2 regions of the Micromonospora sp. GCM10011542 genome follow, and region 1 is predicted to be linked to the other one. Evidence: riboswitches for the same ligand, from Rfam matches in the RefSeq annotation. Region 1 holds a riboswitch; the other holds the start of a gene.
What was found. Region 1 has a riboswitch for thiamine pyrophosphate ahead of thiE (thiamine phosphate synthase). Riboswitches for the same ligand answer to the same signal wherever they lie in the genome.
Positions count from the first base shown of each region.

Region 2: another riboswitch for thiamine pyrophosphate. It lies ahead of ACFOW4_RS07510 (ECF transporter S component); the one in region 1 lies ahead of thiE (thiamine phosphate synthase).

Region 1 covers NZ_JBHSBO010000028.1:116,754-128,222, reverse strand. The annotation lists gene ACFOW4_RS09780 (ThuA domain-containing protein) at 1-3,484, opposite strand, end outside; TPP riboswitch at 3,765-3,874, shown strand; gene thiE (thiamine phosphate synthase) at 3,869-4,495, shown strand; gene thiO (glycine oxidase ThiO) at 4,489-5,616, shown strand; gene thiS (sulfur carrier protein ThiS) at 5,607-5,807, shown strand; gene ACFOW4_RS09760 (thiazole synthase) at 5,804-6,583, shown strand; gene ACFOW4_RS09755 (thiamine phosphate synthase) at 6,787-7,530, shown strand; gene thiD (bifunctional hydroxymethylpyrimidine kinase/phosphomethylpyrimidine kinase) at 7,527-8,312, shown strand; gene thiC (phosphomethylpyrimidine synthase ThiC) at 8,330-9,922, shown strand; gene ACFOW4_RS09740 (hypothetical protein) at 9,972-11,469, opposite strand, start outside.
Region 2 covers NZ_JBHSBO010000024.1:28,804-40,272, forward strand. The annotation lists gene ACFOW4_RS07495 (hypothetical protein) at 249-515, shown strand; gene ACFOW4_RS07500 (energy-coupling factor transporter transmembrane component T family protein) at 653-1,453, opposite strand; gene ACFOW4_RS07505 (ABC transporter ATP-binding protein) at 1,551-2,966, opposite strand; gene ACFOW4_RS07510 (ECF transporter S component) at 3,093-3,683, opposite strand; TPP riboswitch at 3,760-3,864, opposite strand; gene ACFOW4_RS07515 (alpha/beta fold hydrolase) at 3,973-4,803, shown strand; gene ACFOW4_RS07520 (aminoglycoside N(3)-acetyltransferase) at 4,833-5,642, shown strand; gene ACFOW4_RS07525 (sugar isomerase domain-containing protein) at 5,639-6,388, shown strand; gene ACFOW4_RS07530 (DUF6328 family protein) at 6,514-7,017, shown strand; gene ACFOW4_RS07535 (acyl-CoA dehydrogenase family protein) at 7,138-9,129, shown strand; gene ACFOW4_RS07540 (hypothetical protein) at 9,173-9,340, opposite strand; gene ACFOW4_RS07545 (hypothetical protein) at 9,350-9,958, opposite strand; gene ACFOW4_RS07550 (Fur family transcriptional regulator) at 10,013-10,411, opposite strand; gene ACFOW4_RS07555 (ArsR/SmtB family transcription factor) at 10,408-10,707, opposite strand; gene ACFOW4_RS07560 (metal ABC transporter permease) at 10,751-11,469, opposite strand, start outside.

The DNA.
Region 1 (11,469 bases):
TGAAGTCGTCCGAACGTGCCCCGAAGCAGGACGTGTTCGGCGCGTCCACCCGCACCGGCACGGTGGCGTACGACCGGGCGCCCTTGCTGTCGGTCACCGTCAGGGTGGCGGTGAAGGTGCCCGGGCCGGTGTAGGTGTGGCTGGCGTCCACGGTGGTCGCCGTGCCGCCGTCGCCGAAGTCCCAGGCGTACGTCAGCGGCGTGTCCCCCTCGGCGTCGGTGGCCGTGCCGTCGAAGGCGACGGTGACCGGCGCGGTGCCGGTGGCCGGGGTGGCCGTGGCGGTGACCACCGGCGGCGCGTTCTCGGTGACGCCGCGGCCGAGGAAGTCCATCCAGTTGACGTTGAACAGCGACCCCGCGCCGCCGTTCGGGTCCCGGGCCACGAAGTACAGCGTGCCGCTCGCGGCACCGGTCACCGGCGCGGTCACGTCGGCGTACGTCTGCCAGGCGCCGGTGCCGGGCACGGTGGCCGAGGCGACCAGCGGCCCGTCGACCGCGCCGGCGCGGACCTCGATCCGGCTGCCGGTGGTCGCCGAGGCGGCCCGGAACCGGATGGTGGAGATGTTGGTCAGGTCGGCCGGGGCGAGCGACCACCAGTCGCCGTCCTCGATGAAGCCGATGTTCTGTCCGCCGCCGGAGGTGTCGCCGGTGGTCTCCTTCTGCACGCCGGGATCCCCGCCGCCGGTGCTTCCCGGTGCCCGCCCGGTGGCGGTGAAGAACTCGGCCTGCTTCCGCTTGGGCTGCAACTGCTCGATCGCCCGCCCGGTGAGCGGCCCGGCTCCGCCGTTGCCGCCCTGGTCGGTGTAGGTCGCCTCGAAGACGGCGAAGACGTTCGCCTCGGCGCCGTGCCCGGAGGCGAGCGACGTCTGGACGGTGCCGGTGCAACCGGTGTGCTGCTCCAGCGGGTGCGCGTGCTCGTCGTGGCCGAGCAGCACCTGGAGCTGGACCCGGTCGCAGTCGATCTCCCCGTCCTCCGGGTCGGTCACCTTCACCGTGTATCTGACCTGGTCACCCCAGTCGAAGAAGCCGCCGTCCGGCGGGAACTCGATGGTCACCGTCGGCGCGGTGTTCCCCACGGTGACCAGCACGTTGGCCACCGCGGTGCGGCCCTTCGGGTTGGTCACGGTGAGCTGGGCGGTGTAGCTGCCCGCCGCTGTGTAGGTGTGCGTCGGGTTGGCCTCGGTGGAGCTCTGCCCGTCGCCGAAGGCCCAGGCGTACGTGAGCGTGCCGCCGTCCGGGTCCCGGGAGCCGGCGCTGGAGAAGGTCACCGTCAGGGGCGCCGGCCCGGAGGTCGGGGTGGCGTTCGCCACGGCGATCGGCGCGCGGTCACCGGCGATGTAGTCGATCCGGTAGACGCCGGAGTTGTCGTTGTTGCCGCCGAAGCCGCTGCCCCACTCGATCAGGTAGAGCGCGCCGTCCGGGCCGAACTCGAAGTCCATCGGCCGGATCAGGCTCATCCCGGTGAGAAGCTGGTTGATGTCCACCAGCGTCTTACCGTCGGCGGTCACCTGCATGGTGTACATCTTCGACTGGTTCCACTCGCCGAAGAGCGCCTTGCCGTCGTAGTACGCCGGCCACTTCCGGTCGGAGGCGAGGGCGGCGTCGTACCGGTAGACCGGGCCGCCCATCGGAGCGCCACCGCCGCCGATCTCCGGGAAGCGCGGGTTGCCGCTGTAGTCGTAGTCGACGGTGGCCGGGATCGCCGGTGGCAGGGCGGTGAGCCCGGTGTTGTTGGGCGAGTTGTTCACCGGTGCCGCGCAGTCGAACTTCGCTCCGCTGGGGCCGGACGGGAACGTGTAGTCGTTGTAGGCGTAGTTCGCCCCGGTGCAGTACGGCCAGCCGTAGTTGCCGGGGGTGCCCACGATGTTCCACTCCACCGTGCCCTCGGGGCCGCGGTTGGGGTTGGCCGAGCCGGCGTCCGGCCCGTAGTCGCCGACGTAGAGGGTGTTGGTGCCGGGGTCGATGCCGATCCGGAACGGGTTGCGGAAACCCATCGCGTAGATCTCCGGCCGGGTCTTCCCGGTCCCCTGCGGGAAGAGGTTGCCGCCCGGGATGGTGTACGTCCCGTCGTCCTCGGGGTGGATGCGGATCACCTTGCCGCGAAGGTCGTTGGTGTTGCCGGCGGTGCGCTGCGCGTCGTAGTCGGCCCGGCCCGGCCGCTCGTCGATCGGGGTGAACGCGTCCGACTCGAACGGGTTGGTGTTGTCGCCGGTGGCCAGGTAGAGGTTGCCGTTCCCGTCGAAGGTCATGCTGCCGCCGGCGTGGCAGCAGGTGTTGCGCTGGGTGTCGACGCGCAGGACCTGCTTCTCGCTGGCCGGGTCGATGGTGTCACCGGTCACGGTGAACCGGGACAGCACGTTGCGCGCCACGCCGTCGTTCGGGGCGTAGTAGAGGTAGACCCAGTGGTTGGTGGCGAAGTCCGGGTCGAGCCGGATGCCGATCAGGCCGTCCTCGTTGCCGGAGAAGACGTCCAGGTCGACGGCCGTGACGGTGGTGCCGCTGTCCGGTTTGACGATCTGCACCCGGCCGTCGCGTTCGATGTAGAAGACCCGTCCGTCGGGGGCGATGTCCAGCTCCATCGGGTTGCTGGTGTTGCTGTCCAGCGTGACCTTTTCGAAGCTGGCGGTCTTCGAGGCGCCGCAGTCGGCGTCGGCCACTCCGGCGGCGGTCCGGATGCCGCCGAGCAGGTGCCGGAGGAACTCGGGCTCGGCGTACGACTCCCGGGTGTGCCCGCCCCCGGTGTACCAGGACCGGCCGCCGTCGAAGTCCTGACACCAGGCGATCGGGTGGTCAGCGCCCATCGCGCCGGCGCCCGGGGCGTAGCTCGTCTCGTCCAGGCTGGCCAGCACGTGCACGTCCGGCCGCGGGTTCGACTGGTAGTTGTACCACTCGTCGAAGCGGGACCAGCGCTCCGGCAGCTCGGTGGTGGCCGGGTGGGCGTGGTCCTCCACCTTGACCGTGGCCTGCTGGTTCGCCGGGTGGCTGGCGAAGTACGCGCCGACCAGGTCGCCGTACCAGGACCAGCTGTACTCGGTGTCGGAGGCGGCGTGGATGCCCACGTAGCCGCCCCCGGCCCGGATGTAGCGTTCGAACGCCGCCTGCTGTTCGGCGTCCAGCACGTCGCCGGTGGTGGAGAGCCAGATCACCGCCCGGTACTTCGCCAGGTTGGCGTCGGTGAAGGCGGCGCCGTCCTCCGAATTGTCCACGGTGAACCCGTTGGCGGCGCCGAGCTGCTGGATGGCGGCGAGGCCGGTCGGGATGGAGTCGTGCCGGAAGCCGGCGGTCTTGGAGAAGACCAGGACGGAGAAGGGTTCGTCGGCGGCCTGGGCGGCCTGGGGCGCCACCCGCGTGACCGGGGCCGCCTGGACGGCCTGCGCGGTGGCCGGTGCCGCCTGCGCGGGCGCGCCGAACAGGGTCGTCGAGGCGAGGGCGAGGGCGAGCAGGGTCGCAGTGACGGGTACGCGGGCACGACGGGATGGGGACACGCCGCCTCCTATGTCGCGGGGCCGGCACGCCGAAGACCGCCCCAGGTGGAGCCGGTGGAGACATCCACCACCAGCATTTTGTCGAGTCGCTGAACAAATTAGTTCCGCTCGATCGATGTCCGGCAAGATGCCGGCGGGTAACGGTTCTGCAACGGTGGGCGACATTCCGAACAGGACCGTACGAAGCGCCCAGCGTGACCTGTCGCGCGGCACCGCCCGGGCCCGACGGCCACCGCCGACTCGCCTTGGCAGGCCGGGGGATCTGTCGTACGGTGACACGCAAGTAACCCACGGGAGCCCGGTGTACCGGGCTGAGAGGGGGGCTGACAGCCCCCGACCGTCGAACCTGATCCGGGTAATGCCGGCGCAGGGAGGAGCGTTGCCGTGCCGTCCTTCGGCCGACTGCATCTCATCACCGACACCCGACCCGGGCGGGATCCACTGACCGTGGTCCGGGCCGCCCTCACCGCCGCCCGCGACGAGTTGGTGGTCCAGGTCCGGGTCGAGGACTCCGCCACCGACCGCGAGGCGTACGAGCTGGCCCGACGGGTTCTGGCGCTCTGCGCTCCGTACGGGGCGGGCTGCCTGGTCAACGACCGGTTGCACGTGGCACTGGCCGTGGGCGCCGCCGGTGGGCACGTCGGTGCGGACGACCTGCCGGTCGGGGCGGCCCGCAGGGTCCTCGGCCCTGCCGCCGTGCTCGGTGCGACCGCCCGGGAACCGGGCGCGGCCGTCGCGGCGGTCGCCGCCGGGGCGAGCTACCTGGGCGTGGGCCCGTGCCACGCCACCAGCACCAAGTCCGGGCTCCCGGCGCCGATCGGGCCGGCGGGGGTACGCGCCATGGCGGACGCGGTCGGCGTGCCGGTGATCGCGATCGGCGGGGTCACCGCCGACCGGGTGCCGGCGCTGCGCGCCGCCGGGGCGTACGGGGTGGCGGTGGTCGGCGCGCTCTCCGCCGCCGCCGACCCGGCCCGTGCGACCGCCGAGCTGCTCGGGGCGCTGACGTGTTGAGTGCGCCGGCCGGGCCGGTGGACGTGGCGGTGGTGGGGGCGGGGCCGATCGGGCTGGCGGTCGCCTGGCGGTGCGCCGCCCGGGGGATGCGCGTGGTGGTGCACGATCCGGCACCGGGGTCCGGGGCGTCGGCGGTCGCCGCCGGCATGCTCTCGCCGGTCGCCGAGGCGTACTTCGGGGAACGGGAGCTGACCGGGCTGCTGGTCGAGTCCGCCGCCCGCTGGCCGGCGTTCGCCGCCGAGCTGACCGAGGCGAGCGGCACCGACCTGGGCTACCGGACCGAGGGCACCCTGGTGGTGGGGTTGACCGGTGACGACCTGGCCGAGGCGGGCCGGCTGTGGGCGTACCAGCAAGAGTTGGGCCTGCCGGTGACGCCGCTGCGCCCCACCGAGCTGCGCGGCCGCGAACCGGCGCTGGCCCCCGGGGTGCGTGGCGGCGCGCTGGCCGCCACCGACCACCAGGTCGACCCGCGGCTGCTGGTCCCGGCGCTGCGCACGGCGGCCCGGCGGGCCGGTGCGGTGCTGGTGCCCGCGGCGGTCCGCCGACTCTCCGACGTGGACGCGACGGTCACGGTGGTGGCGGCCGGCTGCGGGACCGCCCCCCTCACCGGCCTGCCGGTACGGCCGGTGAAAGGGCAGATCCTCCGGCTGCGCGCGCCCGGCGGCGTTGCGCCGGGCTTCCGGCACGTGATCCGGGGGTACGCCGACGGCGAGTCGGTCTACCTGGTGCCCCGCGCCGACGGCGAGGTGGTGCTCGGCGCGACGGTCGAGGAGCGCACGGACACCACGGTCACCGCCGGAGCGGTGCTGCGCCTGCTCCGCGCCGGTGTCGACCTGCTGCCCGAGCTGGCCGAGTACGACCTGGTCGAGGCGGTCGCCGGGCTGCGCCCAGGCACCCCCGACAACGCGCCGATCCTCGGGCCGCTGCCCGACCGGCCGGACGTGCTCGCCGCCACCGGCCACCACCGGCACGGCATCGTGCTCACCCCGGTCACCGCCGACCTCATCGCCGACCTGGTGACCACCGGTGTACCGGACCCGCTGCTCGCTCCCTTCGGCGCCGAGCGGTTCGCGTCCACCGGCAGCGGCCACCACCGTGCGGAGGAGGAGACATGGACGTGACGGTGAACGGCACCGGACGGACGCTGCCCGCCGGCGCCACGGTCGCCGACCTGGTCCGCCAGGTGACCAGGCAGCAGCGCGGGCTGGCGGTCGCGGTCAACGGCGAGGTGGTGCCCCGGGCCGGCTGGCCGGCGACCCGGCTGTGCGACGGCGACCGGGTCGAGGTGCTCAGCGCGGCGCAGGGCGGGTGAGCGGCATGTCGTTCGAGCTGGGCGGGGTGGCCTTCTCCTCGCGGCTGATCCTCGGTACCGGTGGCGCCGCGAACCTGCACGTGCTGGAGCGGGCCATCCGGGCGTCGGGCACCGAGCTGGTCACCCTGGCGCTGCGCCGGGTGGACACCGCGCCGGGAAGCGCCGGTGGGTTGCTGGAGCTGCTGGACCGGTGCGGCGTACGGCTGTTGCCGAACACCGCCGGCTGCCGCACCGCGACCGAGGCGGTGAAGGTGGCCCGGCTGGCCCGGGACGCGTTCGACACCGACTGGATCAAGCTGGAGGTGATCGGCGACGAGCGGACCCTGCTGCCCGACGGGGTGGAACTGCTCCGCGCCGCCGAGGAACTGGTGACCGACGGCTTCACCGTGCTGCCGTACACCAGCGACGACCCGGTGCTCGCCCGCCGCCTGGCGGACGTGGGCTGCGCCGCGGTGATGCCGGCCGGCGCGCCGATCGGCTCCGGGCTCGGCATCGGCAACCCGCACCACATCCGGCTGATCCGGCAGGGCGTGGACGTGCCGGTGATCCTGGACGCCGGCATCGGCACCGCGTCCGACGCGGCCCTGGCCATGGAGCTGGGCTGCGACGCGGTGCTGCTGGCCAGCGCGGTCACCCGGGCCGCCGACCCCGTCGCGATGGCCACCGCGATGCGGTACGCGGTCGAGGCGGGCCGGCTGGCGTACGGCGCCGGCCGGATCGCCCGTCGCTTCCACGCCCTTCCGTCCACTCCCGACGACGGAAGACCGGACCTGTGACGACCCCGGTGTCGGCCGCAACCAACCGCGAGCCGGTCGGCGGTGCCCGGGCAGGACGTGCCCCGGCAGGACGTGCCCCGGCAGATCTTGGAAGCAAAGAGCGCCTGGAGGGGCGCGATTCTTCCAAGATCCCCCCGGGTGCAGCGGGCGCGGGTGGGGTGGGGGTGGTGCCGGCGGGGGTGGTGGTGCTGACCGAGCGGCGGATGGCGTGTCGGGCACTGGACCGGGTGGTGGCGGGGGCGGTGGCCGGGGGAGTGCGCTGGGTGGTGCTGCGGGAGAAGGACCTGCCCAGGGCGGAGCGCGCCGCCCTCGCCGCCGAGCTGCGCGCGATCCTCGCCGACGCCGGCGGGACGCTGATCGTGGCCGGCCCCGACCCGCTCGACGGTGACGCCGTCCACCTGCCCGCCGCCGGCCCGTACCCGCCACCGACCTGCCGGTTGGTGGGCCGCTCCTGCCACGACGAGACGGAGTTGCGCCGCCTCACCACCGAGGACTACGCCACCCTCTCTCCCGTCTGGCCCACCCGGACCAAACCCGGCTACGGCCCACCCCTGCACCCCGAAGGACTCCACCAGCTGATCCAACTGAGCCCCGTACCCGTCCTGGCACTCGGCGGAGTGGAGACCGCAGACCACGTCACCGCCTGCGTCGAGGCGGGAGCCGCCGGAGTGGCGGTGCTCGGCACCATCATGCGAGCCGACAACCCGACCACGGCAGCCCTCGCCCTCACCAGGGCTTTCGACGAAGCGCAGGCACGGTTGCCGCGAAGCCGGCACGAGCCGACGGCGGTCTCCGGGACGGGGCTGCGGCCGACCGCGCCCACGCAGGGATCAAGCCTGACCGCCCGGAGTGGGCACGGTCGGCCGCAGCCCCAGAGCGCACCCACCACGGACCGAGCGGACCGAGCGGACCGAGCGGACCGAGCGCCCACCGAGGGGAAGAAGTGACGCCGAAGACGATCCTCACCATCGCCGGCTCGGACTCCGGCGGTGGCGCCGGCATCCAGGCCGACCTCAAGGTCTTCGCGGCCCTCGGCGCGTACGGCACCAGTGTCATCACCGCGGTCACCGCACAGAACACCCGCGGCGTCGACGCGGTCCTGCCGCTGCCGCCGCGCACGGTCACCGAGCAACTGGACAGCGTGCTCGCGGACTTCACCGTGCAGGCCGTGAAGACCGGGATGCTGGGCACCCCCGCCGTCGCCGACGTGGTCGCCGACGCCGCCCGGGACGGCCGACTGCCGGGGCTGGTCGTCGACCCGGTGCTGGTCGCCACCAGTGGTCACCGGCTCGGCGTGGTCGGCGCGGTCGAGCGGCTGCTGCCGTACGCCTGGGTGGCGACGCCGAACTGCGCGGAGGCCGCGGCCATCACCGGACGCCCGGTGGACGACCTGGCCGGGATGGTGGTGGCCGCCGAGGCCCTGGCCGCCGGCGGCCCGGAGTACGTGGTGGTGACCGGCGGTGACATCGACGGCGGCGAGGCGGTCGACGTGCTGCACGGCGGCGGCGTCACCACCCTGCTGCGCGCGCCCCGGGTGGTCACCCGGCACACCCACGGCACCGGGTGCTCGTTCTCGGCGGCGGTCGCCGTGCGGTTGGCGCTCGGGGACCCGGTGCCGGCGGCGGTCGGGGCCGCGAAGGAGTACGTGCTCCGCGCGCTGACCGGCGGGCGGGGTTGGGAGCTGGGAGCTGGACGCGGGCCGCTGGACCACTTCGGCTGGTCCTCTTGATCACCAGGGAGGCTGTCATGCAGGCACGACGCAAGGTGTACGTCGAGGGGTCGCGGCCGGACGTGCGGGTGCCGTTCGCCGAGGTGGCGCTGACCTGGGACCACCCGCCGGTGCGGCTCTACGACACCTCCGGTCCCGGCTCCGATCCGGAGGTGGGGCTGCCGCCGCTGCGCGGAGGATGGATCGCGTCCCGGGGGGACGTGGCGCCGGTACGCGGTGCGGGAACGCCACTGGCCGGAATGGACGGGAAGCGACCCACGCAGCTCGCCTACGCCCGGGCCGGGATCGTCACGCCGGAGATGGAGTTCGTTGCGGTGCGGGAGGGCAAGGCGCCGGAGTTCGTCCGGGGCGAGATCGCCGCCGGGCGGGCGGTGCTGCCGCTCAACGTCAACCATCCCGAGTGCGAGCCCGCGATCATCGGCAAGGCGTTCCTGGTGAAGGTCAACGCCAACATCGGTACCTCGGCCGTCACGTCCTCCGTCGCCGAGGAGGTGGAGAAGCTGAGCTGGGCCACCCGGTGGGGTGCGGACACCGTGATGGACCTGTCCACCGGCAAGCGGATCCACGAGACGCGCGAGGCGATCGTGCGGAACTCCCCGGTGCCGATCGGCACCGTGCCCATCTACCAGGCGCTGGAGAAGGTCGGCGGCGACCCGGTGCGGCTGAGCTGGGAGGTGTTCCGGGACACCGTGATCGAGCAGGCCGAGCAGGGTGTGGACTACATGACCGTGCACGCAGGGGTGCTGCTGCCGTACGTGCCGCTGGCCGTGGACCGGGTGACCGGCATCGTGTCCCGGGGCGGCTCGATCATGGCGGCCTGGTGCCTGGCGCACCACGAGGAGAACTTCCTCTACACCAACTTCGCCGAGCTGTGCGCGCTGCTGGCCCGGTACGACGTGACCTTCTCGCTCGGCGACGGGCTGCGGCCCGGCTCGATCGCGGACGCCAACGACGCGGCCCAGTTCGCCGAGCTGCGTACCCTCGGCGAGCTGACGACGGTGGCCTGGGAGCACGACGTGCAGGTGATGGTCGAGGGCCCCGGGCACGTGCCGATGCACAAGATCAAGGAGAACGTGGACCTCCAGCAGGAGTGGTGCCACGAGGCGCCGTTCTACACGCTCGGCCCGCTGACCACCGACATCGCCCCCGCGTACGACCACATCACCTCGGCGATCGGCGCCGCGATGATCGGCATGTTCGGCACCGCGATGCTGTGCTACGTCACCCCGAAGGAGCACCTCGGGCTGCCCGACCGGGACGACGTGAAGGCGGGCGTGATCGCGTACAAGATCGCGGCGCACGCGGCGGACCTGGCCAAGGGCCACCCCGGCGCGCAGGCGTGGGACGACGCGCTCTCCACGGCCCGGTTCGAGTTTCGCTGGGAGGACCAGTTCAACCTGTCGCTGGACCCGGAGACCGCGCGCTCGTACCACGACGCGACGCTGCCCGCCGAGCCGGCGAAGACGGCGCACTTCTGCTCGATGTGCGGCCCGAAGTTCTGCTCCATGAAGATCACCCAGGAGCTGAAGGAGTACGCCGCCCGCGGCATGCGGGACAAGTCGGCGGAGTTCCTCTCCTCCGGCGGCCAGGTCTACCTGCCCCTGGCCTGATTCGCGCCCGGTGCGGTGGGTCGGGTCGATCTGACCCGCGCCCGGGTGGTCAGTCGCGGTGGTGGCGGCCGGTGGAGCGCAGGGAGCGACGGCCGCTCTCCTGCTCCGGCTCGTTGTCCGCCAGGGGCTTGCCCAGGCCGGCCACCCAGTCGACGTACTCCTCGTCCTGTGCGGGCAGCGGCTCCGCCGCGGCCGGCTCGCTCCGGCTCTCCTCGACGTCCCGGGAACGGTTGCGGCGGAACAGGCCCAGCCGACCTCGCCGGGAGGGCTGCTCCGCACCGTCCGAAGAGGAATCGCGGTCCCGGTCGGCGTCACCGGTCGCCGCCCCGTCGCGACCCGGGGCGGTGTCGGTGGGCGTGCCGGCCTGGTCGGGGACCGCCGGAGACGGCCGAGCGTCCGCCGTCGGGGCGGACGGCGCCTCGGTGGTCTGGTCCGACGTCCTGGTGCCGGTGCTCGCGGGTGCATCGCTCGACGTCCAGGCGGTGGCCGTGGAGTCGTCCCGCGGGCCCGGTGAGCCGGTGCTGCCGCGACGGGCGGTGGCGAAGGCGTCCCAGCTCGCGGCCCGGCTCAGGTCGGGCAGGGGTGCCCGGTGCCGGGGGCGGGGCGTCGGTTCGGTCGGCTGCTCCGGCCCGCTGGGGGCGTCCGACGCGGTCGGGTCGGGCACCTGGGCACTCGTCGTCGACGCCCAGGCCGGGGTGACCGGCCAGGTCGGTGGGGCGGGAGTCCACCGGCCCACCTCCCGGTCGCTGGGGGTCGTCAGGCCGAACAACGGACCAGGGGCGCCGGCGTCGGCACCGGACGGCTCAGCACCGGGAGCGCGGGTGCCGGACGCGGTACCGGTGCGGGCCGCCGTGTCGGCGGCACCGTCCCCCTCGTCGGCGGACTCCATGGCAGCCGGCGGCTCCGGGGCGGCATTGATCGGGGTGGTCGCTGCGGCCTCGGTGCCCCGGAGGGACCTGCTGGCCCGACCGTCCTTGCCGGCGCGGGCGGTCTTCCCGGCGGGGGCGGAGACCGTGCCGGTGGCGGGTGCCGCGGCCGGGTCCGAGGACGCGGTGGTCCCGGCGGCTGCGACGGCGGCGCTCGCCGGCTCGCCGGTGCTCGGTCGGTCACCGGCCGGCGCGGTGGAGTCGGGGGCCGCTGCGGTCGAAGGGCCGCTCGGCGTCGGGCCGGTGGTCGAGGCCGGGGCAACGGCCCGCGCGGTGGAGTCGGCTGCGGCGGTCGATGCGTCGCTGGGCACCGGCGGGGTCGAGGCGCGTACACCCGCTCGCGCGCTGGCCTTGGTGGTCGAGCCGGGCGTGCCGGTCCGGGGGCCGCCGGTGTCGTCTGGGCCCCCGGAGCTGGCCGGACCGGTCCCGATGTCGGACGACGAGGTGTCGACGGTTGGCTCTGGGGCGGTAGCGGCGGCCGGGCTGGACTTCGGCTTGCGGGTCCGGCGCGGCTTCGGGGCGGGCGCGCTGGCCGCGTCTCCGCCGGACGGCCGGCGCGTGCCGGTCGTGGCCTTGACGGCGGCGCCCGGGCGGTCGGGGTCACCCGACCGAGCCCGCTCG
Region 2 (11,469 bases), on a different contig from region 1:
GAATCCGATAGCGTGCGGGCATGCGCAACTGACGCCCCATCTTCGAGCCGGCCCGCCGCCCCGCGCCGCGGCCCGTGCGCTCCCGGGCGTCCGCATCGCATCAGCCGCGCAGGCGGTGGTGCCTTCGGTGGTCGACCCCGGTGAGCAGTCCCTCCCGTTCGACCGTCGTGCCTCGGCGGTCAGACCGCAGCAGACCGTCCGCCGGAACGCGGGACCGGCCGGGACGATCAGCAGCCGAAGGAGATGCCATGCCTGCCAAGCGCACCAGCAAGCCCCGTACCGCCGGGCGCACGACGCCCGCCGCGTACCCGGCACCGACCGACGTCGACCGGCCGCCGGTGCCACCGGTCGTACCGGTGCCCGACCTGCCCGCCGTGGACCTGGCCGCCGTCGAGCCACCGGCGCGGCCGGCGGCGCCGACCGCCGGACCGCCGCTGGCGGGTGGAAACCGCGCCGGCGGTGGCCGGAGCCAGCGGGCCGGCCAGACCCGCCGGTACGCCTTCCGGCGCAGCTGACCGGCCCCGTTGGGGCCGCCGTCGGGTAACGACGGCGGCCCCACCGCCGCTCAGTGGTCGACGCAGCAGGGGTGCGGCCCGCTGGGATCGCCGTCGTCGGACCCGCCGGGCGGCCGGAACCCGCGACGTCGCGGCGGTCAGCCGATCAGCGGGCGGAAGGTGCCGAGCAAGACGCTGGCGGTGAGGGCGGCGCCGGCCAGGACCGCGGCGCCGGCGATCAGCAGTGCGTCGGCAGGCGTGAAGCGCTGACGGCGGGCCACGGTACGCGGCGTGCCGGCGTCGAAGCCCCGCGCGTCCATCGCCACCGCCAGCCGGGTGCCCCGGCGGATCGCCCCGACCAGCAGCGCGAACGCGGTGGAGGTGAACAGCCGCAGCTTCGCCACCGGGTTGCGTCCGGCGTCCACCCCGCGCGCCCGACGGGCCATGCTGATCATCTGCCACTCCTGCCCGAGCAGCGGCACCAGGCGGAACGCGGCCAGCGCGCCGATGGCGAAGCGGGCCGGCGCCTTCGTGTTCTGGATCAGCGCGTCGGCCAGGTCGGTGGGGTCAGTGGTGGCGAAGACGATCACGCCGGGCAGGGCCACCGCGAGCAGTCGCAGCACCAGGCCGAGGGCGGTGAGCAGGACCCCGGTGGTGACCAGCACCGGCCCCGCGTCGAGCAGGATCCGGCCGGACCGGTCGGCGGCGAAGAGCACCAGGGTGACCAGGATGCCGGCCGCGCTGACCAGCAGCGGCCAGGCTCGCCGGGCCAGCACCCGGTAGCGGATGCCGAACAGCGGCAGCACGGCGAACTCCACCGCGATGGCGATCGCCGGCGCCACCGGGTCCAGGGTGGCCAGCAGGGTGAACGAGAAGACCAGTGCGGCGGCGAGCTTCGCCACCGGGTTACGCCGGGCCAGCGGCGCCCCGGGCGCGGCCACCGGCTCGATGCTGATCATGGGCGCCACCTCCGCCCGGTGTCGGCCACGCCGACGTGCCGCGCCGGCCGCGTGACGGTCGACTCGCGATGGTGTGTGCCGGTCGGCTGCGCGGCGGTCACGGCCGCTCCAGGGTCACGGTGCGGTCGGCGAGCGCGGCCACGAAGTCCGGGTCGTGGGTGACGGTGAGCACGCCGTGCCCGGCGTCGCGCAGGTCGGCGAAGAGGTCGACCAGCTCGCGCCAGGTCCGCCGGTCCTGTCCGAAGGTGGGTTCGTCGCAGATCAGCAGGCGGGGCGCGGTGGCCAGGGCCGTCGCCACGCTCAGCCGCCGCGCCTCGCCACCGGAGAGGGTGTACGGGTTGGCGGCGGCCAGCCGGTCCAGGCGCAGCCGCTCCAGCAGCGTGGCCACGATGTCCTTGACGACGGGTTCGGGTTGGCCGGTCCGGCGTGGGCCGAGCGCCAGCTCGTCGTGGACGGTGCCGGTGACGAACTGGTGCTCCGGGTCCTGGAAGACCGACCCGATCCGGCGGGCCAGCGCGGGCGCCCGCCACCGGTGCGGCGCGGTGCGGAGGTCCGGCCCGGCCAGCTCGGCGCTCGGGACGACCCGGCCGGTGCCGGGTTTGAGCAGGCCGCCGAGCAGCAGCGCCAGGGTGGACTTGCCGGCGCCGTTCGGGCCGCGTACGGCGAGCGCCTCGCCCGCGCGTACCTCCAGGTCGGTGGGGCCCAGCCGGGGCGGCAGGCCGAGCCGGTCGGCGGTGAGCAGCAGCTCGCCGGCGGCGGCGGTGGCCCGCCGGGGCGCGATGGGGTGCCCGGGCACCCAGACGCCCTCGGCGGCGAGGGCGGCGCCGTGCGCGGCGAAGACCGCCTCGGGCGTGCCGTCGGCGCGCACGCCGCCGCCGGGCTCCAGGACGACCACCCGGTCGACCAGCGGCAGCGCCTCGGCGACCCGGTGCTCCACCAGGATCAGCGTGGTGTCGGCGTCCAGCGCGTCGGCGACGGCCCGCCGGACCAGGTCGGCGCCGGCCGGGTCCAGGTTGGCGGTCGGCTCGTCGAGCAGCAGCAGGTCGGGGCGCAGGGCCAGCGCGCCGGCCAGCGCGAGGCGCTGCTGCTCGCCGCCGGAGAGCGCCGCGGTGGGTCGGTCCCGGTGGTAGGGGAAGCCGACGCGGCGCAACGCCTCGTCCACCCGGGGCCAGATCTCCCCGGTCGGCACCCCCCGGTTCTCCAGCCCGAACGCGACGTCGTCCCCGCAGCGGGCCATCACCAGCTGGGTCTCCGGGTCCTGGAAGACGATGCCGACCCGCTCGCGGCCCTTGCGCGGGTCGAGCCCGTCGATCTCGACGGTGCCCTCCTGCTCGCCGGAGTCCTCGGGCAGCAGCCCAGCCAGCGCGGCGAGCAGGGTGCTCTTGCCCGCCCCCGAGGGGCCCAGCAGCAGCACCCGCTCGCCGGCCGCGACGCGCAGGTCCACCCCGCGTACCGCCCAGGCCTTCCGCCCGGCGTGCCGCCACCCGAACCCCCGCAGCGCAACCCCGCTCACCACACCCCTCCCTCCGCCGCCGTGCCGTCCGCCCCGCCCCACCCTGCTCCGTTGATCATGAGGTTGACGGCGGTTCCGGAGATCCATCCGCCCGTCAACCTCATGATCGACGAGGTGGGGAGGGGGTCAGATCAGGGCGCGGTCGCGGCCGACCGGGAAGCGGTCGAGGACGCCGGTGTTGGCCAGGGCGCGGGTGAGCAACCAGCCGCCGACGCCGGCGATGATCGTGGCGCTGACGATGGTGAGCAGCGCGTACGGGATCCGGTAGTCGGCCAGGTCGTAGTCGACGTTCCAGACGAAGAAGTCGAACAGCGCGGCGCTCACGCCGGTGAGCGCGCCGGCCAGCACCGCGGTCGGCAGCCGGAACGACCGGTACCGGAAGGCCGCGAAGGCCAACTCGGCCCCGAGGCCCTGCACGATGCCCTGCGGGATGACCGTGGCGGCCCACTGGCTGCCCAGCAGCGCGGAGAGGACCGCGGCCACCGTCTCGCAGTAGAGCGCGGCGCCGGGCTTTCGGATCACCAGGCCGCCGAGGACGGCCGGCATCAGCCAGATGCCGTAGAGCAGGGTCTGCGCCGGTGGGAAGAAGGCGAACGCCCCCTCGGTGGCGCTCCAGACCAGGCCCCAGGCCCAGAAGATGACGCCGAAGGCGACCGCGATCACCGAGGCGACCACGATGTCGATGGTGCGCCAACGGTTGGTGTCGCTGTGCTGCATGTGGATGCTCCCAGTTCTGCTTGCGAACCAGGAGAAGACGCACGCCGCGCGTCCGGTGGCCCGGACTCACGGCGCGGCTGGAGGTCGACCGAACTCCCTGCGCTGGCATTACCCAGATCAGGTTCGAGGGTCTGCGGGCGTGCCCGCACTCTCAGCGCTGTGCGCTCCCCTGTCGGATGTGAAGTTGTCTCGGTGACGCTAGCACCGACCGGGGGTGCCGGCCCAGCAGTGCGCTCGTGATCACCTCGCCGTCCGGCCCGGTCGGCGCCGGCTGGGTAGGCTGCCGATCATGCAGGTCGACGCGCGGGGTCTGACGTTCGAGGTACGCACCGGTGGGCCGGCGGAGGGCGTCCCCGTGCTGCTGCTGCACGGCTTCCCGCAGCACTCGGGGGAGTGGGACGACGTCGTACCCGCGCTGCACGACTCGGGGCTGCGGACGTACGCGCTGGACCAGCGGGGCTACTCGCCCGGCGCCCGACCGGCGGAGGCGGCGGACTACCGCATCCCCGAGCTGGTCGCCGACGTGGTGGCGGTGCTCGACGCGCTCGGCCTCGACGCCGCCCACGTGGTCGGGCACGACTGGGGCGCGATCGTGGCCTGGGCGCTGGCCGCCCGGCACCCCGAGCGGGTCCGCACGCTGACCGCCGTGTCGGTGCCGCACCCGGCGGCCATGGCGCACGCGCTCGCCACCGACACCGAGCAGAAGGCCCGGTCGTCGTACATCGCGCTGTTCCGGCAGCCGGGCAAGGCGGAGAAGGTGCTGCTGGCGCTGCACGCGACCGCGCTGCGCAAGCTGCTCGGCGGGGTCGGCGACGCGGATCGGGTCAACCGGTACGCCGACCCGATGCGCGAGCCCGGGGCGCTCACCGCCGCGCTGAACTGGTACCGGGCGATGTCCCGCGCCGACCTGGTGGCCGCCGGCCCGGTGTCGGTGCCCACCACCTACGTGTGGAGCGACCGGGACATCGCGATCGGCCGCACCGCCGCCGAGGCGTGCGCCGCGCACGTCACCGGCGACTACCGCTTCGTGGAACTGCATGGGGTGACCCACTGGATCCCGGACGCCGCGCCGGCCCCGCTGGCCGAGGCGATCCTGGCCCGCGTAAGCGGCACGGCCTGAGCCGGATGGATCAGCACGAGGGAGACGGTGTGACAACCCGCGGGGGCGGGCTGGCCACCCGGCGGACGCTGGCCGCGCAACTGCGCCTGCTCGGCGTACGCTCCGGCGCCACGCTGCTGGTGCACGCCGCGCTGGGGCGGTTGGGCTTCGTCTGCGGCGGCCCGCAGGCGGTGGTGCTCGCCCTGCGCGACGTGCTGGGCCCGGACGGCACGATCGTGGTGCCCACCCACACGCCGGACAACAGCGACCCGGCCGACTGGCGCAACCCGCCGGTGCCGGCGGACTGGTGGCCGTTGATCCGCGCCGAGATGCCGGGCTTCGACCCGGCGATCACCCCGAGCCGGTACATGGGCGCCCTCGCCGAGACGGTCCGCGGCTGGCCGGGCGCGCTGCGCAGCGACCATCCGCACGTGTCGTTCGCCGCACTCGGGCCGGCCGCCGAGCGGGTCCTGGCCGGCCACCGCCGGGCCGACATGCTCGGCGAGGGATCCCCGCTGGCCCGTCTCTACGAACTGGACGCCGACGTCCTGCTGCTCGGGGTGGACCACGGCGCGAACACCTCGCTGCACCTGGCCGAGTACCGCCGGCCCGCGCCGCCCCGACAGCGGCAGGGCGCCGCGGTACGCACCGCCGACGGCGGCCGGGAGTGGGTGTGGTGGGACGACGTACGGCTCGACGCGAGCGACTTCGACGCGTTGGGCGCGGACCTCGCGGCAACCGGGGCGGTCCGCGCCGCTCCGGTCGGCGGCGGAACCGGCAGGTTGATGCGCCAGCGGGCGGCGGTCGACTTCGCGGTGCACTGGATGGCCCGCAACCGACGGACGGAGGACGACGCATGACGGTGAGCGCCGAGGACTACCTGGCGGTGGTGACCGCGACGATCGGGCGGGTGGCGGCCAGCCAGCGGGAGGCGGTGGGTCGGGCCGCCGACCTGATCGCCGACGCGGTACGCGCCGACGGCGTGGTGCACGCCTTCGGCACCGGGCACTCGGAGGCCCTCGCCATGGAGATCGCCGGCCGGGCGGGTGGGCTGGTGCCGACCAACCGGATCGCGCTGCGCGACCTCGTGCTGATCGGCGGGGAACCGGCCGAACTGCTCGGCCCGACGCTGGAGCGGGACCCGGCGGTGGCGCACCGACTCTACGAACTGGCCCCCGTCCGGCCCGCCGACGTCTTCGTGCTCGCCTCCAACTCGGGCGTCAACGGCGCGATGGTGGAGTTCGCCGCCCTGGTCAAGCAGCACGGGCACGGGCTGGTGGCGATCACCTCAGGCCAGCACTCCGGCCGGATGACCTCCCGCCACCCGTCCGGACGCAAGCTGGCCGACTTCGCCGACGTGGTGCTCGACAACGGCGCCCCGTACGGCGACGCGACGCTGCCGCTGCCCGGCGGCGGCGCGGTGGGCGCGGTCTCCTCGATCACCGCGGCGCTGCTGGCCCAGCAGATCACCGTGGAGGTGGTGGCGCGGCTGCTGGCGGCGGGGGAGCGGCCCCCGGTCTACCTGTCGGCGAACATCCCGAACGGCGACGCGCACAACTCCGAGTTGGAAGCCCGGTACGCGGGTCGGATCCGGCGCGGTTCCTGATCCGGCCCGGCCCCCCGGTGCCCGGCGGGTGTCGTGAACCGGTTTCGCGCTCCGCCGGGTAGGGCATTGGCGTTGCTGCCGGCGGCCGGGACCCGCCGGCAGTAGCGTCTCACCGGAGGTAGCGCGTGTCGAAGGAGACCGAGAAGCAGCGTTGGCAGCGCAACTTCGCCGACCTGTTGCAGGAGTTGCGGGTCGCCCAGACCGGCGTGCAGATCCTCTTCGCCTTTCTGCTGACCCTGCCGTTCAGCAACGGGTTCACCCGCACCACGCACTTCCAGAAGGACGTCTACGTCGTCGCGTTGCTCTCGGCGGCCGCCGCCACCGCGATGATCATCTCGCCGGTGGCGTTCCACCGGGCGCTGTTCCGTCAGGGGCGCAAGCCGGAACTGGTCCGGTTCGCCCACCGGATGGCCAGCGGTGGGCTGGGCTTCATGCTGATCTCGATGGTCAGCGCGGTGCTGCTGATCACCGACTTCGTGCTGGACCGGCCGATCGCCTTCGTGCTCAGCGCGGCGACCGCGGTGTGGTTCCTCGCCTTCTGGGTGATCCTGCCGATCGCCCGGCGCAACTGGGGTGACGACGACATCGACGACGACGATGACGACCCGGAGAGCCCGTCCGGCGGCTGACCGACCCGGAGCAGCGCAAACTCGATCTTCACGGAACGCTACCCCTGGGTAACACCCGGGGGTAGCGTGACGGTAGTCGCGCACGTCGACGCAGCCGCACCGAGGTTCGAGGGGGCAGCCGTGACCACGACGGAGGACAGCCGGCCGGCACCGGACGGCCCCGACACCAGCGCCGGTGCCGCCGCACCACTGCCGGCGGAGGCCGGGCAGGTCTCCGAGAAGGAGGCCCGGCAGGTCGCCGAGGCGGCCCGCGAGTCGACCTGGGACCGGCCCAGCTTCGGCAAGGAGCTGTTCCTCGGCCGGTTCCGGCTCGACCTCATCAACCCCTGGCCCCGGTCCGCTCCCGAGGACGTCGCCCGCGCCGAGGACTTCCTCGGCCGGTTCCGCGCCTTCCTCACCTCGCGCGTGGACGGCGCGGCCATCGAGCGGGACGCGTCCATTCCGGACGAGGTGTTCCACGGGCTGGCCGACCTCGGCGCGTTCGGCATGAAGATCGACCGCTCGTACGGCGGGCTCGGCCTGAGCAACCTGCACTACTGCCGCGCGTTGATGCTGGCCGGCTCGGTCAGCCCCGCGATCGGCGCGCTGCTGTCCGCACACCAGTCCATCGGCGTGCCGCAGCCTTTGAAGATGTTCGGCACCGCCGAGCAGAAGCAGCGCTTCCTGCCCCGACTTGCCGCCGGTGAGGTCTCCGCGTTCCTGCTCACCGAGCCGGACGTCGGCTCCGACCCGGCCCGGCTGGCCACCACCGCCGAGCCGACCGAGGACGGCACCGGCTACCGGCTCAACGGGGTCAAGCTCTGGGCCACCAACGGCACGGTCGCCACCCTGCTGGTGGTGATGGCCCGGGTGCCGGCCACCGCCGGGCGCCGGGGCGGGATCACCGCGTTCGTGGTCGACGGCGACAGCGCGGGCATCACCGTGGAACGGCGCAACGGCTTCGTCGGCCTGCGCGGCCTGGAGAACAGCCTCACCCGTTTCCACGACGTGTTCGTACCGGCCGAGAACGTCATCGGCGGTGAGGGCAAGGGCCTGAAGATCGCCCTGACCACGCTGAACACCGGGCGGCTCTCCCTGCCCGCCATGTGCGTGGGCGCCGGCAAGTGGGCGCTGAACGTGGCTCGGGAGTGGTCCGCCGAGCGGGTCCAGTGGGGCCGGCCGGTCGGCGAGCACGAGGCGGTCGCCCAGAAGCTGTCGTTCATCGCAGCCACCACGTACGGCATGGAGACCATGCTCGACCTGTGCTGCCTGCTGGCCGACGACGACCGCAACGACATCCGGATCGAGGCGGCGCTGGTCAAGCTCTACGCCAGCGAGATGGCCTGGCGCATCGCCGACGAGCTGATCCAGATCCGGGGCGGGCGCGGCTACGAGACGGCCGACTCGCTGGCCGCCCGCGGCGAGCGCCCGGCCGCCGTCGAGCAGATGCTGCGTGACCTGCGGATCAACCGGATCTTCGAGGGCTCCACCGAGATCATGCACCTGCTGATCGCCCGGGAGGCGGTCGACGCCCACCTCTCGGTGGCCGGCGACATCATCGACCCGGACGCCGGGCTGGGCCGCAAGGCCCGAGCCGGCGCCCGGGCCGGGGCGTTCTACGCGAAGTGGCTGCCCACCCTCGCGGTGGGCAAGGGCCAGAGCCCCTCGGCGTACGCCGATTTCGGGCCGCTCGCCGGGCACCTGCGCCAGGTGGAGCGCTCGTCGCGCAAGTTGGCCCGGTCCACGTTCTACGCGATGTCCCGCTGGCAGGGAAAGATGGAACGCAAGCAGGCGTTCCTGGGCCGGGTGGTGGACATCGGCGCCGAGTTGTTCGCGATGTCGGCGGTCTGCGTCCGGGCGTACGCCGAGCGGGACACCCGGCCGGAGAACGTCGAGCTGGCCGACCTGTTCTGCCGGCAGGCACGGGTCCGGGTCGACGCGCTGTTCACCGCGCTGTGGGACAACACCGACTCGGTGGACACCGCCGCCGCGAAGCGGATCCTCGCCGGGCGCTACGCGGGCTTGGAGGAGGGGGTGGTCACCCCGTCCGACGAGCTGCCCTGGGTGGCGCGCTGGTCGCCCGGCCCGTCCACCGCCGAGGACGTCCGCCGCCGCATCCCACCGAAGCCCTGACCCCGGGCGGCCGGCACGGCGCCGAGCCGGGCCCGGAGGGCGGTCAGCGGCTGACCGCCCAGGCCAGCACCGCCGCCAGGATCAGGCCGTTGAGCGCCGCGAGACCCAGGTACGCCGCCGACGGGATCTTCCGCCCACTGCGCACGAAGGAGATGAGGATGGCGGCGTACCCGAGCAGCAGGACGGCGATGACGATCAGGAAGTAGAACACCCGACGACTTTAGCGGTCGCCGCCGCGCAGACCGAGCTGGCGCAGCTCCAGCGCGGCCAGCGCGTCGACGGTCCGGTCGTCGCCACGCCGCCACGCCTCGGCCACGTCCGGTGCGATCCGGGTCAGCCTGCCCAGCGGCTGGGTGGCCAGCGCGCGCAGGGCGAGCAGGTCCCGACCGGCGGGCACGGCGGCCAGCCTCGCGGCCGAGGAGGCCCGGCGCATCCAGCGGATCCGCAGCGGCAGCCAGCCGAGGAGCACCACGCCGAGCGGGAAGATCAGCACCGCGACGGCGAGGGCCAGGGCGAGCTGGTCGACCAGGTGCTGCTGGTCGCGGCCGGCGTCGGCCAGGGACCGGGCGGCGTCGGCGGCCCGCTGGAACGGCGCGGTCAGCTCGTCGCCGACCAACGGCACCCGACCCACCTTCCCGCCGGCGTCGGCGAGGTTGTCGGCGAGCCCACTGCCGGCGCCCTCCAGCTTCTGCCCCGGTACGGCGAGCTTCTGCACCAGGTCGTGCAGCCAGAGCGCGCCGCGGATCGCGACGTACACCCAGGCGACGACGAGCAGGTCGGTGAGCAACTGGCGGGCGGCGGTCGGAAACCGATCGGCGTAGATCTTCACGCCGGACAGCGTGCCACGAACGAGCGCCCGCGGCGCCCCCTCGACCGGGCCGCGTCAGCCGACGCAGCCGGGGCAGGTGCCGAAGATCTCCAGGGTGTGGCTGACGTTGGCGTAGCCGTGCTGCGCCGCGACCCGGTCGGCCCAGGTCTCCACCGCCGGGCCGGCCACCTCGACCGTGCGCCCGCAGGCCCGGCAGACCAGGTGGTGGTGGTGCCCCTCGCTGCACCGGCGGTACAGGTGCTCGCCGCCCGGCGGGCGCATCACGTCGATCTCACCGGCGTCGGCCAGCCCCTGCAGGGTGCGGTAGACCGTGGTCAGGCCGACCCGCTCACCGCGCTGCCGGAGCATCGCGTGCAGGTCCTGGGCGCTGTGGAAGCCCTCGACCTCGCCCAGCAGCGCGCTCACCGCGGAGCGCTGCCGGGTGTTGCGCACCGCGGCGCCGCCCTCGCTCATGTTCCCTCCCCGGCATGGCTGACCGCGTCGGCCACGATGTGCGCCACGTGCTCGTCGACCAGGGCGTACGCGATCTCCCGGCCGCGCCGGGAGCCGCGCACCACTCCGGCGCCGCGCAGCACCCGCAGGTGCTGCGAGACCAGCGGCTGAGGGGCGCCGAGCTGCTCCACCAGCTCGTGCACACACCGCTCGCCGGCGGCCAGTTCACTGACGATGGCGAGGCGGATGGGCGCCGAGAGGGCGCGCAGCAGCTCACCGGCCCCCTCGAAGCCCTCGTAGCCCGATGCGCTGGTCACCTTGCAACGGTAACCAAAACCACCGGTACCCCGCTGATCAGGATCACTGGAGCACGACCTCGTGCGGCTCGGACACCGGGGCGGCGGCAGGGGAACGCCGTCGGCGCCACGTCCGCCAGACCGCGCCGCCCAGCGCCACCACCAGGAAGGAGGCGATCGCCAGCAGCACCACGGAGGCACCCGGCGCGGTGTTCGCGGTGGCCGCCACCCAGACGCCGGCGCCGGCGGCGAAGAAGCCGAGCGCCATCGCGGCGGTCATCGTGCTGCGGAAGCCCCGGGTGACCTGCTGGGCGGTGGCCACCGGCACCACCATCAGCGCGCTGATCAGCAACACCCCGACGGCCCGCATCGCGATGGTCACGGTGACCGCGGTGGTGACCGCGATGAGCAGGTTGAGCGTGCGCACCGGCAGGCCGGAGACCCGGGCGTACTCCTCGTCGTGGCTGACCGCGAAGAGCGCCGGGCGCAGCGCGACCATCGCGATCAGGACCGCCGCCCCGAGCACCGCGATGGTGATCAGGTCGGCCGGGAAGATGGTGGTCAGCGAGCCGAACAGGTAGGCGTTGAGGTTGGCGCTGGTGCTGTCGGAGAGGCCGACCAGCATCACGCCGCCGGCGATGCCGCCGTAGAAGAGCAGCGCCAGCGCCAGGTCGCCGGAGGTACGCCCGCGGGCGCGGACGATCTCGATGGCGACCGCGCCGGCGGTGGCGGCGAGCACCGCCACCAGCACCGGCGAGCGGTTGAGCAGCAGGCCGGCGCCGA